4 regions of the Elizabethkingia bruuniana genome follow, and region 3 is predicted to be linked to each of the others. Evidence: riboswitches for the same ligand, from Rfam matches in the RefSeq annotation. Region 3 holds a riboswitch; each other region holds the start of a gene.
What was found. Region 3 has a riboswitch for cobalamin ahead of AYC65_RS12595 (TonB-dependent receptor). Riboswitches for the same ligand answer to the same signal wherever they lie in the genome.

Region 1: it holds a riboswitch for cobalamin, as region 3 does, so the genes downstream of both, prpB (methylisocitrate lyase) here and AYC65_RS12595 (TonB-dependent receptor) in region 3, are expected to answer to the same signal.
Region 2: it holds a riboswitch for cobalamin, as region 3 does, so the genes downstream of both, AYC65_RS07390 (TonB-dependent receptor plug domain-containing protein) here and AYC65_RS12595 (TonB-dependent receptor) in region 3, are expected to answer to the same signal.
Region 4: it holds a riboswitch for cobalamin, as region 3 does, so the genes downstream of both, metE (5-methyltetrahydropteroyltriglutamate--homocysteine S-methyltransferase) here and AYC65_RS12595 (TonB-dependent receptor) in region 3, are expected to answer to the same signal.

The regions. Positions count from the first base shown of each region.
Region 1 is NZ_CP014337.1:446,904-451,969, reverse strand. Features, by position in the region: gene AYC65_RS02110 (bifunctional 2-methylcitrate dehydratase/aconitate hydratase) at 1-1,216, opposite strand, end outside; gene prpC (bifunctional 2-methylcitrate synthase/citrate synthase) at 1,266-2,417, opposite strand; gene prpB (methylisocitrate lyase) at 2,407-3,312, opposite strand; cobalamin riboswitch at 3,634-3,829, opposite strand; gene AYC65_RS02095 (hypothetical protein) at 4,760-5,011, opposite strand.
Region 2 is NZ_CP014337.1:1,582,629-1,587,694, forward strand. Features, by position in the region: gene AYC65_RS07380 (SusC/RagA family TonB-linked outer membrane protein) at 1-2,181, opposite strand, end outside; gene cdd (cytidine deaminase) at 2,513-2,998, shown strand; cobalamin riboswitch at 3,006-3,179, shown strand; gene AYC65_RS07390 (TonB-dependent receptor plug domain-containing protein) at 3,282-5,066, shown strand, end outside.
Region 3 is NZ_CP014337.1:2,714,066-2,719,131, reverse strand. Features, by position in the region: gene AYC65_RS12600 (YncE family protein) at 1-48, opposite strand, end outside; gene AYC65_RS12595 (TonB-dependent receptor) at 45-2,060, opposite strand; cobalamin riboswitch at 2,177-2,360, opposite strand; gene AYC65_RS12590 (helix-turn-helix domain-containing protein) at 2,654-3,439, opposite strand; gene AYC65_RS12585 (CynX/NimT family MFS transporter) at 3,514-4,716, shown strand; gene AYC65_RS12580 (serine hydrolase domain-containing protein) at 4,743-5,066, opposite strand, start outside.
Region 4 is NZ_CP014337.1:2,613,689-2,618,754, forward strand. Features, by position in the region: gene metE (5-methyltetrahydropteroyltriglutamate--homocysteine S-methyltransferase) at 1-1,867, opposite strand, end outside; cobalamin riboswitch at 2,017-2,194, opposite strand; gene AYC65_RS12135 (Lrp/AsnC family transcriptional regulator) at 2,337-2,816, shown strand; gene pruA (L-glutamate gamma-semialdehyde dehydrogenase) at 3,812-5,066, opposite strand, start outside.

The DNA of each region.
Region 1 (5,066 bases), 2.2 Mb from region 3:
CATTGGCAATGGAACGTTTTTCAGGGTCGTGATAATCTGTAGTAAACTGAACATCTTCTACACATTCCATTTTGTCGCGTAATACATCTATTCTTTCATCAGAAGCTATGTTGTCTTCATAATCTGCAGCAGTAAGCCTTCCGAAAATAAGAGGTACAGCAATCATATACTGAAGACAATGATCACGGTCTGCCGGATTATTCAGAGGTCCTTTTTTATCGATAATACGGATAGCTGCTTCATGGGTACGGATTGTAATCTTGCGGATATCTGCAGTTGTTTTTCCTAATTCATTCAGCTTTTTATGTAATGTCATAGCAGCTTCTACAGCTGTCTGAGAATGGAATTCAGCAGGGAAAGAAATTTTGAATAAAACATTTTCCATAACATAAGAGCCATAATCTCTCTGGAACTTAAACTCATTTCCTTTGAAGGAAACATCATAAAAGCCCCATGTTTTTGCAGTCAGAACAGAAGGATAACCCATTTCTCCTGTTTTGGCAATTAGTGCCAGCCGCACTGCTCTGGAAGTAGCATCTCCGGCCGCCCAGGATTTGCGACTACCAGTATTAGGCGCATGGCGATATGTTCTTAGGGATTGTCCATCTACAAATGCAAGTGAAACAGCATTAATCAGTTCGTCTCTGGTAAGGCCAATCAGCTTTCCGACAACAGCCGTAGACGCCAATTTTACTAACAACACATGATCCAGTCCGACTTTATTAAATGAATTCTCCAGAGCTATTACACCCTGAATCTCATGTGCCATAATCATAGCTTCCAATACCTGTTTCATTTTCAAAGGCTTTTTACCTTCTGCTATACTCGTTCTGGACAGCCAGTCAGCTGTTGCCAAAATTCCGCCCAGATTATCTGAAGGATGTCCCCATTCAGCGGCCAGCCAGGTATCGTTGAAATCCAGCCAGCGAATAATAGCGCCTATATTAAAAGCTGCCTGAACCGGATCCAGCTGAAATTGTGTTCCCGGTACTTTAGCACCATTGGGTACAATGGTTCCTTTTACAATTGGTCCCAGCAATTTGGTACATGCCGGATATGTTAATGCCTCCAGACCACATCCTATTGTATCCAATAGACAATAGTGTGCAGTTTTCCAGGCTAGATCATTCTTTATTTCGTAATTCAGTACATAATCCGCAATAGCTGTTAAAACATGATCTGGTTGCGGTCTTTCGTTAGATATATGATTGCTCATTGTAATTTAAAGTTGAATGTTATTTATTATTTAGGTGTTATTTTGGAATCTATTTTCTGTCTGTAATAGGGACAAATTCTTTATTCTCCGGCCCAATGTAATTGGCACTTGGTCTGATGATTTTTCCATCCTGTCTTTGTTCGATGATATGTGCACTCCAGCCAGTTACTCTGGAAATAACAAATAATGGTGTAAACATAAGTGTTGGCACGCCCATCTGATGATAAGACACTGCTGAGAACCAATCCAGATTAGGGAACATTTTCTTTTCTTCCCACATTACTGTTTCTAGTCTTTCTGCAATATTAAATAGCAGCATATCACCTGATTCTTCAGATAGCTCTCTGGCAACTTCTTTAATAACTACATTTCTTGGATCTGATATTGTATAAACCGGATGTCCAAAACCTATAATCACTTCTTTATTGGCGATTCGTTGGCGGATATCCGCTTCGGCTTCGTCCGGAGAATTATAGCGGCTTTGTATTTCAAAAGCAACTTCATTGGCACCGCCGTGTTTTGGGCCTCTTAATGCGCCAATTGCACCTGTAATTGCTGAATAAAAATCCGATCCTGTTCCGGCAATAACCCGGCTTGTGAAAGTAGAAGCATTGAATTCGTGTTCGGCATACAGGTTAAGTGAAATCTGCATAGCTTTCACCCAGGATTCAGAAGGTTCCTTACCATGTAATAAATGCAGAAAATGACCACCAATTGTATCATCATCAGTATTCACTTCTATTTCTTTCCCGTTGTGACTGTAATGATACCAATACAGCAATCCTGAACTAAAGGACGCTAATAATTTATCTGCTATATCTCTTGCTCCTGCTACATTATGGTCGTCTTTCTCCGGCTGTATACTTCCAATAGCTGACACCATAGATCTCATAACATCCATTGGGTGTGCAGCTGCCGGAATACTTTTCAGAATATTTCTCACAGAGTTAGGCAGTCCCCTCAGTGACTTTAGTTTGGATTTATAATTTTTCAATTGTGCCTCTGTAGGCAGCTGGCCATATATAAGCAGGTAGGCAACTTCCTCAAACTGGGCTTTCACGGCCAGATCAAGAATATTATAGCCTCTGTAGTGTAAATCATTTCCACTTTTACCAACGCTGCAAAGCGCTGTATTTCCTGCCGTTACTCCCGAAAGAGCCACACTTTTTTTAGGTTTAAAGGTTCCTTCGTTACTTGACATCTTGGTTTGTTTTAAACAGGTTATCTAATTTTTGTTCATAATCGTAGTAGCCAATACTTGCGTACAGTTCTTCTCTCGTCTGCATTGTATCCAGTACATTGGCTTGAGTACCATCTTTGCGGATATGTTCATATACATTGAGGGCCGCTTTGTTCGCAGCACGGAAGGCAGACAATGGATATAATACCAGTCCCACTCCAGCTGCTTTCAGCTCGTCCACAGTATACATTTTAATCATCCCGAATTCGGTAATATTTGCCAAAACAGGAATACCTGTAGCATCTACGAATTTTTGATAAACACTAAGATCCGGAACAGCTTCTGCAAAAATAAAGTCGGCTCCCGCCTCTTTATAAGCTACCGCGCGTTCCAATGTTTTTTCCAGTCCTTCATTAGCGAAAGCATCTGTACGGGCACCGATCACAAAATTGTCGTCTGTGCGGGCATCTGTTGCTGCTTTCAGCCTGTCCGACATTTCCTCTTTACTTACCAGTTCTTTTCCTGGACGGTGGCCACAACGTTTCGCACCAACCTGGTCTTCAATGTGTAAAGCAGCTGCCCCGGCTTTAATCAGTGAACTCACTGTACGGGCAATATTAAAGGCGGAAGGGCCGAAACCGGTATCAACATCTACTAATAAAGGCAGATCGCATACATTTGTAATACGCTGAATGTCTGTAAGTACGTCATCCAATGTCGTAATACCCAGATCCGGAACCCCTAGTGAGCCTGCTGCAACACCACCTCCTGAAAGATATATTGCATTAAATCCCGCCTGTTGGGCCAATAATGCATGGTTAGCATTAATGGCTCCTACGATCTGAAGAGGGTTTTCTTTTTGCATAGCTTCCCGGAACCGTAAACCGGGAGATCCTAAACTCGCATTTTTACTCATTTCAATACTATTGTTAATTTCATGTTTTTCTATCTGTCAAGCCTTTTGCTTTTTATCTTTTGGGGCATCAGAATTTCAAAGTCAGTAAAGTCCGGTTAAAAACCAGAATCACATTCTTTGTAAGCTTTCTAAAACTTTTACGGAGGAATACTAAGAGGATCAGAATACGGGATATACTACAGAAGATAAGATGACTCTGTGTATATCATTCCTGTGAAATGATAATAACGTTGGGTAATACCAGAATAGGCTTCTTTTTTATTATTATCAAAAAACAAAATACGTATCATACCTGACTATAAGCTTCAGACCGCGAAAGCATCGTCAATTCGAAAAGAGGCAGGTCTCCTGACTTGTAACAGTTATCATCGTTCTTCCCATTCTGTTGAATGAACAGTGAACTTATTGTTGATAATAACCTTATGTATTGTTACTTACAGTTGCGCGACAGTTCGTGATTTTCACACGATTCCCTTTTAATACACGTCTAAGTGTAACCAATTTCGGTTGATATTAGAAACAAAAGAATTTGTTCCTGTTCTAAATATAGAAAATTTTGTCTATCATTTGTAAATATTTCAGACCGGAGCCGGAAATTATTGATATTTTAAAGTAAGCTAAAAGCTGAATCACCGTCTGTAAGGGCATTATTGATATTTTATATCTATGCAGTAAATAATTTATTTTACCCTGATACAATATCATTTTCTGCCTGATTTTTAGTCAGTATATTCACCTAAAATCGACACAGAAATCCAATATTCGGGTTTTAAAGGATAAAATATAAATCCGGGGATAGAAATAATATCCCTGTTCACAGATAGTATTCCTCCGGAATACCTGCTTTCTCATACATTTGTTTTTTTTACACAGATTAGACTCCTCCGGAGTATCTTTTCAATCTTTCTGATTTCTCATATCATGAAATTTTATACTGAAAATAGAGTTTCATCATAATGAATGAGAAGCTCCGTCAGGAACTTTATCTCTATAGATTATAATTATGAATAACCAGGGCGTTCCGGAGGAACGCTATCTTAATCGGAGAATTGAAAATCATTTATATGAAAAATCAAAACTTCGGATTAATTTATAACACTTTAGCTAAAGGCTTTTATCCACAATAGTTCAGCTAAGGGCACTTTAGATTTTTTAAATGCTTCGACAGGCTCAGCATGACACGGCTTTACATTAAGCAAAATATTCATCTTAAGTGATCATCTTTATGAATTTAGATTTGTAATCTCAAGTAACTAAAGTATTTTTATGTCAAACTTATCACAGACTTTTATCAAAAAGTCAAAAGGATTTCATCTTCGTATTAGCTGAGCCTTCTGTCCAGTTTCCCATTTTTGACTCTGATCCAAAATATTCCCACCAGATTTAGCAGAATATAAACTAAAAAAGCTTCCTTACGGAAGCCTTAATTGGTCATTCAATTCTATTTCTATTTTTTAAAAATCCATTCCTGAAGATTCTTCGGCATATCGTGAATAATCTTCTTTACCTCCTCAATATTGTCACATCTCTCAATATTGACGCTAAACTTGAAGTTTGGCATCAAACATAGACTCACTTTTCCATAGTAATCGGATAGTTTCTGATAAAGTTCCTTTCGGATATTTTCGAAATAAAACTTTGCATCACTGAAATTATCTCCGATACCGGAAACGTTATTATTTACTAACACTATTTCCATAAGGCTATATTTTATAATTACCTAAAAATAAGAATTTTACATAAAATGAAACCTT
Region 2 (5,066 bases), 1.1 Mb from region 3:
AAGTAAAGACTTCCACTGGAAATTTCTATTCTTAATAGGTACAAGGTTTAGGGATATATCTACACCATTTGTGGTATATTTATTTCCGTTTACCACTTCTGTAGCAAAACCAGATGTCTGTGAGCCCGGGAATCTCAGAATATTATTATAATCCAGTGTATTGTAATAAGCTACATCCAAACTAATTCTGTTATTCAGCATACCGATATTTAAACCAGCTTCATAAGATCTTGTTTTCTCAGGACCTATGTTTCCTTCTTTGTTTAGTACTGATGGATAAGTGTAGTAAGGATTTCCATTAAAGGTATTACCACCATTGTTAAGGTAATAATTACGAATAGCATAAGGATCAAAATCATATGCAATCTGTGCCCAAGAACCATAAAGTTTTACAATATCGAATGCTTTTGGCATTGGGATTATATTATTCAGCAGCAAACTGAAGGATGCAGACGGATAGAAATAAGATCTGTTGCTTTTTGGTAATGTAGAAGACCAGTCATTTCTTCCTGAAACATTCACAAATAAAGTTTTATAGAACTCTAAATCCACAGTACCATAAGCACTATAAATTAATTTCTCGTTGATATTATAGTCACGGGTTAAAGGCTTTATCGAGTTATCGAAAGAATATATTCCGGGAACTTTTAATCCGTCTACAGATGTTATGTCATCTTTATACTTATAGTAGAATCCTGATCCTCCGGCATTAACTGTTAAGTTAATATTGTCTGTAATAGCCTTGTTATAGGTAGCAAGGACATCGTAGTTCAGGTTTATAGTTTTAGAATTTGTTACTCTGTAACGGCCATTTCTTGGAGCATCATAATTAAAATAAGAATATGGACTCTTTAATTCGTTTTTAGTATCATTTTCTACATAGGAAATTTTACCTTTCACTGTGAATTCATCAGATGCTTCATAGGTCAATCCTGTCTGGGCGCTATAGACATCAGTAGCAACACTGTTTTTAAAGTTTTTAGCACCAAACCAAGGGTTATTATACCATGCGTAGTTCCAGTTTGCTTGTTGATAACCCTCTCTTCCTTTTACCCAAAGGTTATTTTTCAGGTCTCTACCATCTACGTCACCGCCCATCCAGATAAGTATAGTATACATATGCCCGCTCGGGTCATAGTTATAGTTAGGCATACTTGGTGTAGTTGTTCTGTTATAAGCCAATTTTGTATTAAAACTTAACTTATCTGTGATGTATGTATTACTGGAGAAGTTAGCTCCGTATTTTCTAAGATAAGACTCAGGAATTCTGTCATCAAAATTCATGAAGTTTCCGGAAAGTCTGTAAGTGTCTTTATTATGTTTATAATTAACTGCGAAGTTTGTATTATTAATAAACGAAGGCGTCAAAAATGTATTCAGGTTATCATGGTAAGTCCAGTCTGTAGGTACTCTTTCGTATCTTGATTTATCATTATACGGAGTATTGGTTACATTACCATACCACGGAATTACCTGGCCAGTTTGTTTATCCAGTATTGGGCTGTTCCACTGAGCAAGCTTTCTTCCGGGAACAAATTTTGGTCCCCAGATCATATCTCCGTCATTGATACCCCCATCGGCACCATCCCAGAACTCATATTTACCGTGAGAACCGTTTCCGTATTCTGTTTGTGTTTTTGGAAGGTTTGTAAAACCAGCTGTAAACATAGTGTTCTGACCAAATTCAACTGTAAATCCACTTTTCTTAGCGCTTTTGGTGGTTACCAGAATGGCACCATATCTACCTCTGGAGCCGTATAATGCAGATGCCGTAGCTCCTTTTAGTACGTTAATGTTCTCGATGTTAGAAGGATCCAGTGCCTGGAATGTTTTGTCGTCTACAATAACGCCATCTATTACAATAATAACGTTAGAGTTTCCGCGCAATGTAAAAGTTGGTTTTTGCTGCATTCCCGGAGGGTTGGAGACATTAAGCCCGGCAACCTGTCCTGCAAAAAGATTTCCTACGCTTGGTGTGGTTACAGTTTCGAATTGTTTGGTATTGATTTCCTGAGTGGAATAACCAATTTTCTTTGCTTTTTTACCAATTCCCAAGGCGGTAATTACAACTCCATCAATGTTCTTCTCTTTCTGTTTCAGTGTATCTTTTTTACTAACTTCCTGTGCGTAAGGCAGAAAAGGTAATAATACAACTGAAGCAGATAATAATACTCGTTTCATTCAGTTTTTTTGCAAAAGTATCCCTCGTATTTTAAGTTAATATTAACACCTGTTTAGCATTTCATTAACTTTATATTTGGAAAATAGTGCAAAAACAAAGGTTTATAAAATATAAAATATCCTACTCTCTATATATTAAATTTCATTAAAACAGTATCAATTGATCTAATTTTCGGAGACGAAAGAATCATAATAATACTATAATTATCTTTTTTCTGGATTTGCAAATGCCTGATTTCCTTTCTATGTGCTGATTAAAAATGCAGGCTTTATTATAATAGTTTGTATTTCGATATTTATGAGTAATTTTACCTCCCTTTATTTGTAACGAATGAAACAAGATTTAAACATTCACTTTGAAGTTTATAAAAACATATCGGAATTAGACGATATCGAAAAGAAGCTATTCGAAACAGCTTCTGAAATCCGTAAAACAGCTTATGCTCCCTACTCGGAGTTTTTTGTAGGATGTGCAATCCTTCTTGAAAACGGCGAAATTATTGTTGGTAATAATCAGGAAAATGCAGCTTATCCTTCAGGATTATGTGCGGAAAGAACTGCTATATACTGGCTGGCAGCAAACCATCCCGGACTTGAAATTAAAAAAATATTTGTAGTTGGCGGCCCAAAAAATGAGGCAGCTGATAATAATATTCCAATTCCACCATGTGGTTCATGCAGACAATCTATATTAGAATATGAGAGTAAACAAAGCTCCCCTATTGAAATTTATTTTGCGTCTACACAGGGAAAAACTGTTAAATGCTACAGTGTAAAAGATTTACTTCCTTTTTCCTTCGACAAAAACTATCTATAACTTTCTTATATTTGCAAAAATTTCAGGTTCGGCATTGTCCGATGAAAAGGGAATCTGGTGCAACACCAGAGCTGTCCCCGCAACTGTAGATCACTGAAGTATTTCTGTACAAAGCCACTGTAATTACGGGAAGGCACAGAAATGTGAAAGCCAGGAGACCTGCCTGAAACTATAATTATTAATTAACAACTTTCGGAGGAAAAGCTTGAATTATAATCTGCCCTAGATACTCAGGGTTGTTTATTCTTATTTCTCCGGATACAGTATTAGCTAAATTTTATTCATGAATAAAAAACTATTTGTAATCGGAGCACTCCTTATTGTTGGTTCCGGATTATACGCTCAGGAAGAAAAAAGTGGTCAGATTGAAGAAGTAACTATTGCTTCTAAAACCCCGCAAAAACTTTATAAAACGGGCAAAAATGTCACCCTTATTTCAGCTAAAGACCTGGAAAAGTATAAAGGACAAAACCTCAGTGATGTATTGGACCAGGTTGCCGGTTTCCAGATTACAGGTAATTTCAACAATGCTACTGAACCTAAACTAATGAAGATTAGAGGCGGGAAAAGTGCTAATGTAGTTATATTATTAGATGGTGTTCCGTTAAGAGATGTTACAGGGAATGATTATACTGCAGCAGATCTTCGTTTACTGGCTCTGGAAAGTGTTGAAAGTATTGAGGTCCTGAATGGCGCTTCTTCTGTATTATATGGATCTAATGCTACTGTATCGGTAATCAATGTAAAAACAAAGAAAGCATCACAAAAAGCTATTGAAGGAGCTCTTACTGCAAGAGCAGGTTCTTATGATACATATGCACAGGATGCAGCATTAAGAGGAAAGATTGATAAATTTAATTATCAGGTTAATGCCTTCAATGAAAAATCTCAAGGATTATCTTCTGCTAAAGGCGATAGTACTTTTGATAAAGATGGTTGGGAAAAGCAAAATCTTTCTGCTGGTGTAGGTTACTCAGGGAATAATTTTGATGTTAACATCAATAGTGGCTGGAATCACAATCTTTATTTATACGATACAGGAGCTTTTGCTGATGGCCAAAACCGTGGAAATGATAAACAGTTCTATGTAGGAGGTAATGCTAATTACAGATATAACAATGGTAAGATTGTATTCAATACCCGTTATACAGATGTAGACAGATTAGGACAAAGTATGAAAGGCTCTTCTTATCAGGATCAGTTCTCTTACAATGGTAAAAACTTTATTGCAGAACTTTATAATAATTATAAAGTAAATGATTATTTCAACTTTACAGTTGGAGTACAGTATGAAGACCAGAAGATGAGTTCAAAATCTCTTCCATTTGGTAAAGAAAACATGGAGGAAGTACTGAAAAGTGGTGATACGAAGCTTCATAGTTTTGATGCCTATGCCAACTTTAATGCAAACTATAAAGGTTTTAACTTGGATGCAGGCGCCAGAATGACTGATAACTCTAAATTTGGAAATCACTGGGTTTATAGTGTAAATCCTTATTACATAAAAGAATTCAGCGATACTTATTTTAAGATTGGTTATTCCTTCGCTACAGCATTTATTGCACCTACCCTATATCAAAATTACGGATCACTTCCTTGGACTTTACCAAACCCTGATCTAAAACCAGAAAGAAACCAGTCTCATGAAATTGATTTAAGTTTTGGTAAAAAAGACAGAAGTTTAAACTTTAATGTAAGCCTATTCCAGAGAAAAGAAAAAGATGCTTTCGCTTATGTATCTAATCCTGATTATACGGGAAGCTTCCAGAATATAGACGAGAATAAAGTAAAAGGATTTGAAATTGGATTCGACTATCAGATCATTGATATGGTTAAATTTGGAGGGAACTATAGCTTTGTAGAAAAAGATAAAGAAGCAACAATGCTACGCCAGCCAAAACAAAGGGTTAACTCTTATGTAGAGGTGAAGCCTTTTGCATCAACAAGAATTACAGTTTCTCACCAGTTTGTAGGTAAGAGAAATGATGCATACTATGATTCTGTCTCATTTAGTACCAAAAATGTTAAAGTAGCAGATTTTAATTTGTTCAACCTGAATATCAATCAG
Region 3 (5,066 bases):
AGTAAGGAAAACAATAAATAACAGATATGCTAAATTTTTGAATTTCATAAGGTAAAATTTAAAATAAACCTGAAGTTGCGTCCGGGCATAGGATAGTTAAGTACAACATCATAGTATTGATTGAAAAGATTATTGACTTCGAAAGATGCTTTCAACTGATGTTTATTCAGTTTAAAAGTTTTTTGCACAGACAGATCATGAGTATACCACGGAAGCAAATAATTGTACTGAATGTTATTCTGGCTGGAATCATAGCGCTCGCCTACATATACAAAACTGTAGTTCAAGCCCCATGATTTGTATTCTGTCATCAGAGCAAAGCTGCCACTGTTCCATGGAGTATAAGGAATCTGATGGCCGTAGTAACTTTTTTTAGGATCTGTAAAATCTCTTGCTCTTTGGTAGGTATAAGTAAGGAGCGGGCGTATGCGCCATTGACCTAATTCCAATTCACTTTGAAGATTGACATCTGTTCCTATAATTTCTACTTTGCCCAGACTCAGATTCATCCAGATAAACATATTACCATTAAAGGTTGAAGTAATCTTATTGGTGACATTATTGTAGTAACCGTCAACATTAAGACTGATATTTTTTACGATTCCCCGTGAGAAATTTTTCCGGTAGGTAAAACCAAAATCATACTGGTGTGTAAATTCGGGTTTCAGGAGTGACATCCCTAATGTTTTGTAATACATTTCATTGAAAGTAGGAAGCCTGAAAACCTGCTTATAGAAAGCCTTTAAATAAAATTCATGTTGACTGAAGGGCTGGTAATTGATAAAAAGGGCAGGCGTCCATTTATTTTCATCTCCCGGTGCAGCATTTTGTAAAACTTTATTCTGGACAAAGGTTCCGAGTAAACTTCCCTGTGCTTTCAGTCTTCCCCAACGATAATTCATAGCTAAAGCAAGAAGGGTGGTATAACGTTTGGGATAACTGAAATTGTAAAGATTTGCTGCCATATTATTGTACTGAAAGTCTGCGGAAATAGCTGCATCCCAGTTATTGTTAATTTGGTAAAGGGTAGAGGAGGAGATGTAGAATTCCCGTTGTATATACTGATTGTCGATTTTTGGACGCTGAGGTGCAAGGGTATCTATATAACGATTGTAATCGTATGCAAATTTAGCTTTCAGCTGTGTTTGTACTTTTGGAAAGATTTTCTGCATCCAGCTTCCCTGAACAAAATAATTGGCATCTTTTAGTCTTTGGCCTTCGTCGCCGAATCGTCCGTTCACTATAGCGCCCGGTAACCCACGGTTAGATAAATAGGCATAGGCTCTCAGATCCCATTTTCCGTTTTTCAGATCTCCGTTAATGCTGGTTTCAAATCGCTTTGCCTTTACATCTGCATCATGTCGCTTTGCAATGGTATCATAGGCAATCTGACCATTTAGATATTTCCGGTAATATCTGAACTTATAAATTCCGTCAGTATCCAGATATTCTCCGCTAAAGGATGCAGAAACAGAATTAGAAAGCTTTTGCTCTAATCTGAAAGAAGGATTGAAAGTTTGTATAGAACCACTTTTCGTGCGGACTGTAAGATTGGTTGTCCTGCTTTCTCTGAATACGGGTTTTTTAGGCTGAAGATAAATGGTCCCCGAGCTTCCGAAATCTTTTGCAGGTTGGAAAATGTCACTTTTCTGACCATTGTATAATGTTATTTCTTCCAGATCATCCAGAGAAAACTTGCCAAGATCTACAATTCCGTTTTGTGCATTTCCGATGGGAATTCCATCATAGAAAACACCAACTTGCTGTGCTCCGAGACTTCGGATATCAACTGTCTTTAGTCCGCCGACACCACCATAATCTTTAATCTGAACACCGGAAAAATATCGAAGCGCATCGGCAACTGAATTATTATTTAGCTTTTCAATAATATCAGATGTTAACTTCTGAGGCGGGAGAACAGTACGTGTATTTTTTTTGAAAATGTCTACAGCCTCAACTTCTCTTATTCGTGTTGTATCTTTTTTCTGTGCAAAAGAAAACCCGGTTGCAAAAAGCAGAAGCAAGGGAATTAAACAGAAAGAGAATAGTCTTTTTAGCATTGGCTTTACATTTATTAAAATGTTTATGCCTTTGCTGCAAATATCAGTACATGACTAACCCAGAGAAAAGTCCGGGAGAGTTTATTCAGGTCGATATAGCTTTATTCCACGAAAGCATCAAACATATACTTCTGGCAGGTCTTCTGACTTACTTCTCTTTAGCGCCTTCCCATTACCGATAGTAACAGTGACGTATTGCCAAGATTTTTTATGAAGTTTACAGCAGCGGGTCTGTTCAGGATTTACACCTGATTCCCTTTTAAGCACTTTTTAAGGTGCACCAAAAACTGGTGGCAAATATAGGTATTTATAATGTAATGTAAATGATTGAGATATAAAGGAATAAAAAGAGAATGCCGACCACTTCTTCATCATACATAAAGGTAGCCGGCTTTCTCACCTGTATAACTTATTAGTCCAATAATTGTAAAATAGTCGGGGGAAGACTATTTACAATACAAATATAATATTTTATCACTACATAGTGAGTAATTTAATATGAGAATTTATAAACTATGAGCAATTGTTAACTAACTCACTACGAAATATAAAATCTGGAGTAATGCTTTGCTCTTTAAAAAGCTATCCAAAATCTAAACTAGTTTTTTCAGAAACTCACTGGGACGGTATTGCATAACAGAAAAGAAACTATTGGTATATGCCTGCAGGCTTTTATAACCTGTTTTAAAAGCTATTTCAGAAATGGTCCATTGCTGGTCACTCAATAATTCCAGACTTTTAATAATGCGGAGCATTTGTTGGTATTTACTTAGCGTTAATCCTGTTTCTTTTTTGAAAATCCGTTCCAGTGTACGCAAGGACAGAGCAGCAATTTCGCTAAGATCTTCCATACTCAAATCTTCTGTATAATGTTCGTGAAGATAATCAATGGCTTTACACAGTCTTTTATCTTCCGGCGGGCTGATGTGCAGTTGCAGTGATCGCGCAACAAATTGTGGGAGTTCATTGCTCAAAGCCTTTAGGAATAAAGTTTCGTGTGGATCCTCCTGTATCTTTTTTGACCACTTTTCAGCATATTTAATCATCTCTTTTAAAACCGGAGGTACTAGAAAAACACTTACTTCATTGTAAAAAGGAATATCTTTTTCCACATCGAAAAACATAATCATCAATTTTATCTTTTCCGAATGTGAGTTGGTTTTGTGAATATGCCCTGATGGTATCCATGCAGCATGGTTTTGTGGTAAAAGGTAAATCTTTCCTTCAACTGTCAGATATTGGAAGCCGCTTTCCACATATACCAACTGACCTTTATGATGCGAGTGCAATTCATCATCATGTATCCAGTTGTCTTCAAACCAAACAAAATAGGGTTTTTCTATATCATCTATATTGATAGGATTCTGGCTGCAGCTCATGTCGTTTTATATTAATATTATGGCAAATTTAAATAAAATTACGTAATTACTTTTGTACCCTAATCTTTATGACGATGAAATACGAAACAAGAAAAGAAGCCTCAGTTTTTTTATTACTGATTAATGTTTTAGTTGTTATACTGGTATCCAGTAACCTCAGATCTCCTATAACGGCTGTTGGTCCGGTATTGGATCAGATAGGGAGCACCCTGCATCTGGACCATTTTCAGAGCAGTCTGCTGACTTCTATCCCTTTATTTATGTTCGCCAGTTGTTCGGTATTGGTTAGTCGTTTTTCACATAAACTCAGCATTAACAGATTTTTACTTTATGCACTTATTATACTTAGTTTTGGCCTGTTTCTAAGGGTGTTTGGCTCTGTATGGACTCTATTTGCAGGCTCTGTTTTTATTGGTCTTGGGATTGCCATTGGTAATGTAATAACACCCGGGTATATCAAAAATAATTTTCCAAAACAGATTGGCCTTATGACCGGAATATTTGCTGTAGCAATGAATCTTACTGCTGCTCTGGCGTCCGGCTACAGTATCAGTATCGGGAAATGGACAGGATATGGCTGGCAGGGTTCTCTGGGGATATGGCTTGTTATTGCATTACTAGCTTTATTGGTTGTTGTACTAGAGCTCATTTTCAATAAAAGTACAGCACAGCAACAGAAAACAGATATGACCAAATCGGATTTTAATATGTTTAAATCGGCTCAGGCATGGAATATTAGTATATTTATGGGATTGCAGTCTTTGGTATATTATAGCCTTGTATCCTGGCTGCCTGCTGTTTTAGGTGACTACGGAATGACAGGTAATGCACCGGGTTGGGTATTGTTTGCCATTCAGATTGCGATGCTTCCTATTACATTTGTGGGGCCTATTATAGCTAATAAGATGAAAGATCAGAAAATTATGATATTTTTTGTCTGTGTACCTATGCTGGCAAGTGTACTTATGTTTGCATGGCTTAAGTCTGACTGGGTCTATTTTACAGCTGTATTATTGGGACTGTCAAACGGATTATCGTTCAGTCTTTCGATTCTGTTTTTCTCACTGCGTACAAAGTCCAGTGCCAATGCCATTAAAATATCCGGAATGGCACAATCTGTTGGTTATCTTATAGCAGCCTTCGGACCTCCGGTATTTGGTAAGTTACATGATTGGGGTTCTGGTTGGCAGAGTTCTTTTTATTTTTTGGCAGCTGCAGTTCTTCTGATGTTCTTTTTCGGATTCAGAGCAGCAGGCAGGAGATATGTAGAAGATTAAATATCTCAACTAAATAATAACCGTATTTATCTGTCGAATTTTTTTATTTCTAATTTTTGGGATAAGCCCTTTATATACCACGATGCAATAGCCCGTGAGAACTGAGGATATAATTCTCCGTCATTTGATAAGGTAATTATGGTTATTTTCTCTTTCGGGAATCTTAAAACATCTCCAAGTCCCGGACCACCGCTATGTCCTCCATAATATATATTTCCGTCGTTTTCCAAGGCCCAGCCTACTTTTGAGAATTCAGCGGTTTTATCTCCCAGTTTTTCGCTGCTGTATACCAGTTCATTTGCGAAATCCAATGGGAATAATCTACTCTTATCCAGTCCGGCTGCCCAGTT
Region 4 (5,066 bases), 100 kb from region 3:
GTGGCAATCCTTCTCTTATTGCAGGCTCGTCGATCTGAATAATTCTGATTCCTGCTTTTTCCAGATCCAAAACCTCATCACGAATAGCCAATGCAATCTGATTCGCAGTATCTTTACGTGATTGGTCGTTTCTAACAAAGCTCCATTGCAATATAGTTACCGGACCTGTAAGCATTCCTTTTACCCATTTGGAAGTTAAAGACTGTGCATACTGAGACCAGAATACCGTTAAAGGCTCCGGACGCGAAACATCACCATAAATTACCGGCGGCTTTACACAACGGCTTCCATAGCTTTGTACCCATCCGTTTTCTGTGAAAGCAAAACCTTTCAGCTGCTCCCCGAAATACTCCACCATGTCATTTCTTTCGAATTCTCCATGTACCAATACATCGATACCGATTTTCTCCTGACGTTGGATGGTATTTTTCGTTTCTTCTTTCAGCAAATCAGTATAACGTTCTGCAGATATTTCTCCCTTCTTAAACTGTGATCTCCAGCTTCTCACTTCTTTTGTCTGTGGAAAAGAACCAATAGTTGTAGTAGGGAATAAAGGCAGTTTTAATATTTCCTGCTGTTGTACTTTACGTTGCGTAAACGCAGACTGACGGGATACCGGTACAGCATCCAGTGCATCCATTTGCTGTTGCACTTTCGCATCATGAATCAGCGTCGAAATTCTTTTATTTTCTATAGCTTTTTTATTCTCCCCGAAAGCAACTAGACTTTCAGCAGAAGGATTTTCTGAAGACAGATCTCTTAGTAGTGCTACTTCTTTTATCTTCTGCTTGGCATAAGCCATCCATTGTTTTATTTCCGCTGGTAAGCTTTCTTCTTTTGTTTCCAGATCCAAATCATATGGCACGTGTAACAACGAACTGGACGGTGCAATCAGTATACGTTTCTCCCCTAGTTGCTCTTTTGCCTTTCTGATTAGTTGAAGTGAACTTTCAAAATCATTCTTCCAGATATTTCTTCCGTCCACAACCCCCAGAGAAAGTTTCAGATTCTCAGGTATAGCCGCCAGTATATTTTCTAACTGCTCAGGCTTTCTTATCAAATCCACATGCAATGTATCTACAGGTAAGGATAATGCTAAAGGCAGATTGTCTTCCAAGCCTTCAAAATAAGTAGTCAGGATAATTTTTAGGTTCGGAAGTTCTTTCTGAATTTTAGCATATACAGCAGTATAGGCTTCTTTTGCTTTATCTGTAAGATCCAGCGCTAAGAAAGGTTCATCGATTTGTATATATTCTGCTCCATGAGATTGTAAAGATTTCAGGATTTCCAGGTATACCGACAACAGATTATCAATGAGGTCCAATTTTTCAAAACCTTCTTCTTTTTCTTTCCCTAATAATAAATAAGAAACCGGTCCTAATATTACAGGCTTAGCATTTATTCCTATCTGCCTGGCACCTATAAACTCATTGATAATCTTGTTGGATAATAATTTAAAACTCTGTCCTTTACTGAACTCCGGCACAATATAATGATAGTTGGTATCAAACCATTTTGTCATCTCCATAGCTGTGATATCCAAGCCATCTTTCTGGTAACCACGTGCCATTGCAAAATAAAGATCCAGCTCGTTGTTTGCTTTATTCAGGATTACATCGTGGTAACGCTGCGGAATAGCTCCCAAGGTAAGCGTCATATCCAATACATGATCGTAAAACGAAAAATCGTTAACCGGAATAAAGTCTATACCTGCTTCCTGTTGTAATTTCAGATTTTCATTGATAATTCTGCGGCTTACATCCAGTAATTCTTTCTGAATAATCTTTCCGGACCAATACTGTTCACAGGCTTTTTTCAGCTCTCGCTTTTTCCCGATACGCGGGTAACCCAGGTTGTGTGTTTGCATTTTATTATATTTTATTAGTTATCTCCTGTATTTACAGCCAGACAACTCTCACACGCCTATAGGCCGTAAGCAGTAGTATAAGTCCATTGTCTGCGGATAATCCACAAACTAAAGTACTGTAAGACCACAACTCCAAATCGCGAGAGTAGTTGCCTGTTCAGAAATTGGCAGGTCTCCTGACTTATACCATTTTATCCTCCTTCCCGCATACACAGTGGATCGTGGATAAAACTTTGTAAGGTATTCACAGTTGCGCGACAGCTCATGATTTTCACATGATTCCCTTTTCATTTACTATTAAGTAAAACCAGTTTCTACAGATCTATTTTTATTTTTCACAAAGTTAGTTTAGCCAATTTATATTCCATAATAACAGGTTAAATTCAGCATAATAAATTACAAATAGTATTTATCCAGAATATTATTCTTTCAATGGTAAAATATTGTACCTTTAACCAAAAATTATTCTATGCTTCAACTGGATGATACCGATTTACGCCTGCTGAAAATCCTTCATAATGACTCGAAACTTACCGTAAAAGAATTGGCAGCACAGGTAAACCTGTCTCCTTCTCCGGTTTTTGAAAGAATCAGACGAATGGAGAAAGAAGGATATATCAAGAAGTATATTGCCATTTTGGACGCAGAGAAACTGAATCAAGGACTGATTGTTTTTTGCAATATCCGGTTAAAGCAGCATGACCGTAATATCGGCCATACTTTTGTCGATGATATTCACAATATTGATGAAGTGGTGGAATGTTATAATGTCTCCGGTGATTATGATTTTCTGCTAAAAGTTCATGCACGGGATATGAAGCATTATCAGGATTTTGTTTTCAACAAACTGGGGTCACTTACCAGTATCGGAAATACACATAGTACTTTTGTAATGGCTGAAGTAAAGAATACGTACGGCGTACAGCCTTTTGAAGGTAGAGCATTATAAGTTGTAACCTGGTTTATTTAACCACAAAGGCACAAAAGTAATGTTTGTATATCACAGTTTTCAGGGCACAAAGACTTCACGTGAAGGTAAAACTATTTCTACCATTTAGAAATTAAGAAAATTAAGTTCTCAACAGTCATTGCTAGGTGTTAGCAACTTTGCACTCCTTTAAAACAGTATAACAGGAAATAAAACCTCGCGTTTAGAAAAGTTTATAAACACAAAGGCACAAAAGTATTATTAACATACCACTGATTTTAGGATATCAAGGTTTTATCTAGAGGTAAAATTATTTTCACCATTTAGATATTAAGATAATCAGTAGCCTTGTCAAGGTTTAAAACCTTGACAAGGCCATAAAGAATAAAATATTGTGAAGCAATTCGTGTCTTAAAAATATAACATGCATAAACCTGTTTTGCGCCTTAGTGTTAAAAATAAATTCCTTGGCGAATTTGCGATTAATTCTAAACTATCTTAATTCCTTAAAGTTTAAAAAGAGATCTCGATACAAAATCATTCTCTGCTTCACTACTAATAATTTCACTCGAACTGACGACATGTACTTTCAAAATAGGTAATCCCATCACTTCGAGTGCGGAGCAAAGTGACGTGTATCGAGAAGTTGTTTAACTACAAGGGAGCAAAAGTATTGTTGGTATATCACTGCTTTTAGGACGCAAAGATTTCACCTGAAGGTAAAATTATTTTCATCATTTAGGCATTAAGATAATTATCAGCCTTGGCAAGGTTTAAATCCTTGCCAAGGCTATAAAGAATCAGATATTGCGAAGCAATTCGTGCCTTAGCCAACATTCAAAAAGTAAAAGTTATTTGTGCCTTAGTGTTAAATATAATTCCCAAACAGATTAAACACATTTACGCTTTTGCAACTAACAGTTATAACTTCATAACATCCATAACCTTTATAACCTTTTTATTAAAACAAAAAAGCCCCGGAAATCCAGGGCTCTTATAATATATTTGGTTGAATATTAACCTAAATAAGGGTATTTGTAGTCTTTTGCCGGAACAAAAGTCTCCTTAATACTTCTTGCAGATACCCAACGAAGAAGGTTCATTTTAGATCCTGCTTTATCGTTAGTACCAGAAGCACGGCTACCACCGAAAGGCTGCTGACCTACTACTGCTCCTGTTGGCTTATCGTTGATATAGAAGTTACCGGAAGCATTTTCTAATGCTTTGTAAGCTTCGTTGATTGCATAACGATCTTGAGAGAAGATAGAACCTGTTAATGCATATGGAGAAGTACTGTCTACTAACTGAAGTGTTTCAGCCCATTTCTTGTCTTCATATACATAAACTGTTAAGATTGGTCCGAAGATCTCTTGCTCGATACTTTCGTAGTGTGGGTTTGTTGTTTCGATAACAGTTGGGTGTACAAAGTAACCTTTCTTATCATCGCACTTACCACCGATAACTACCTCAGCATCTTTAGCTTTCTCAGCTCTGTCGATGTAACCTTTACACTTATCGAAAGAGTTTCTGTCGATTACTGCATTTACAAAGTTAGACGGATCTTCAGTAGTTCCTACTTTGATAGTCTTCATTTGTTTTTCCATTACCTTCTTCACATCTTTCCAGATAGATTTAGGAATGTAAGCTCTGGAAGCTGCAGAACATTTCTGTCCTTGATATTCGTAAGCACCACGTACTAACGCTGTAGCCAAAGCTTCAACATCAGCAGACGGGTGAGCCATTACAAAGTCTTTACCACCAGTTTCACCAACGATTCTTGGGTAAGATTTATAGTTATGGATATTGTCACCAATCATTTTCCACATTCCCTGGAATACTTTTGTAGAACCTGTGAAGTGAAGACCTGCAAAATCAGGGTGAGCCAATACTCTCTCAGCTGTTTCTTTGCCATCAGTGAAGATCATGTTGATTACACCATCCGGTACACCAGCTTCTTTGAATACTTCCATAATAACGTGTGCAGAGTAAGCCTGCTTATCAGATGGCTTCCATACCACAACGTTACCCATCAATGCCATACATGATGGTAAGTTAGCAGAAATAGCTGTAAAGTTAAACGGCGTTACTGCAAAACAGAAGCCTTCTAAAGGTCTGTATTCAGCTCTGTTCCAAATTCCTGCATCAGATATTGGCTGCTCAGCATAAAGCTCAGTCATAAACTCTACATTGAAACGCAAAAAGTCAATTAATTCACAAGCTGCATCAATTTCTGCCTGATGAACATTCTTAGACTGTCCGATCATTGTAGCT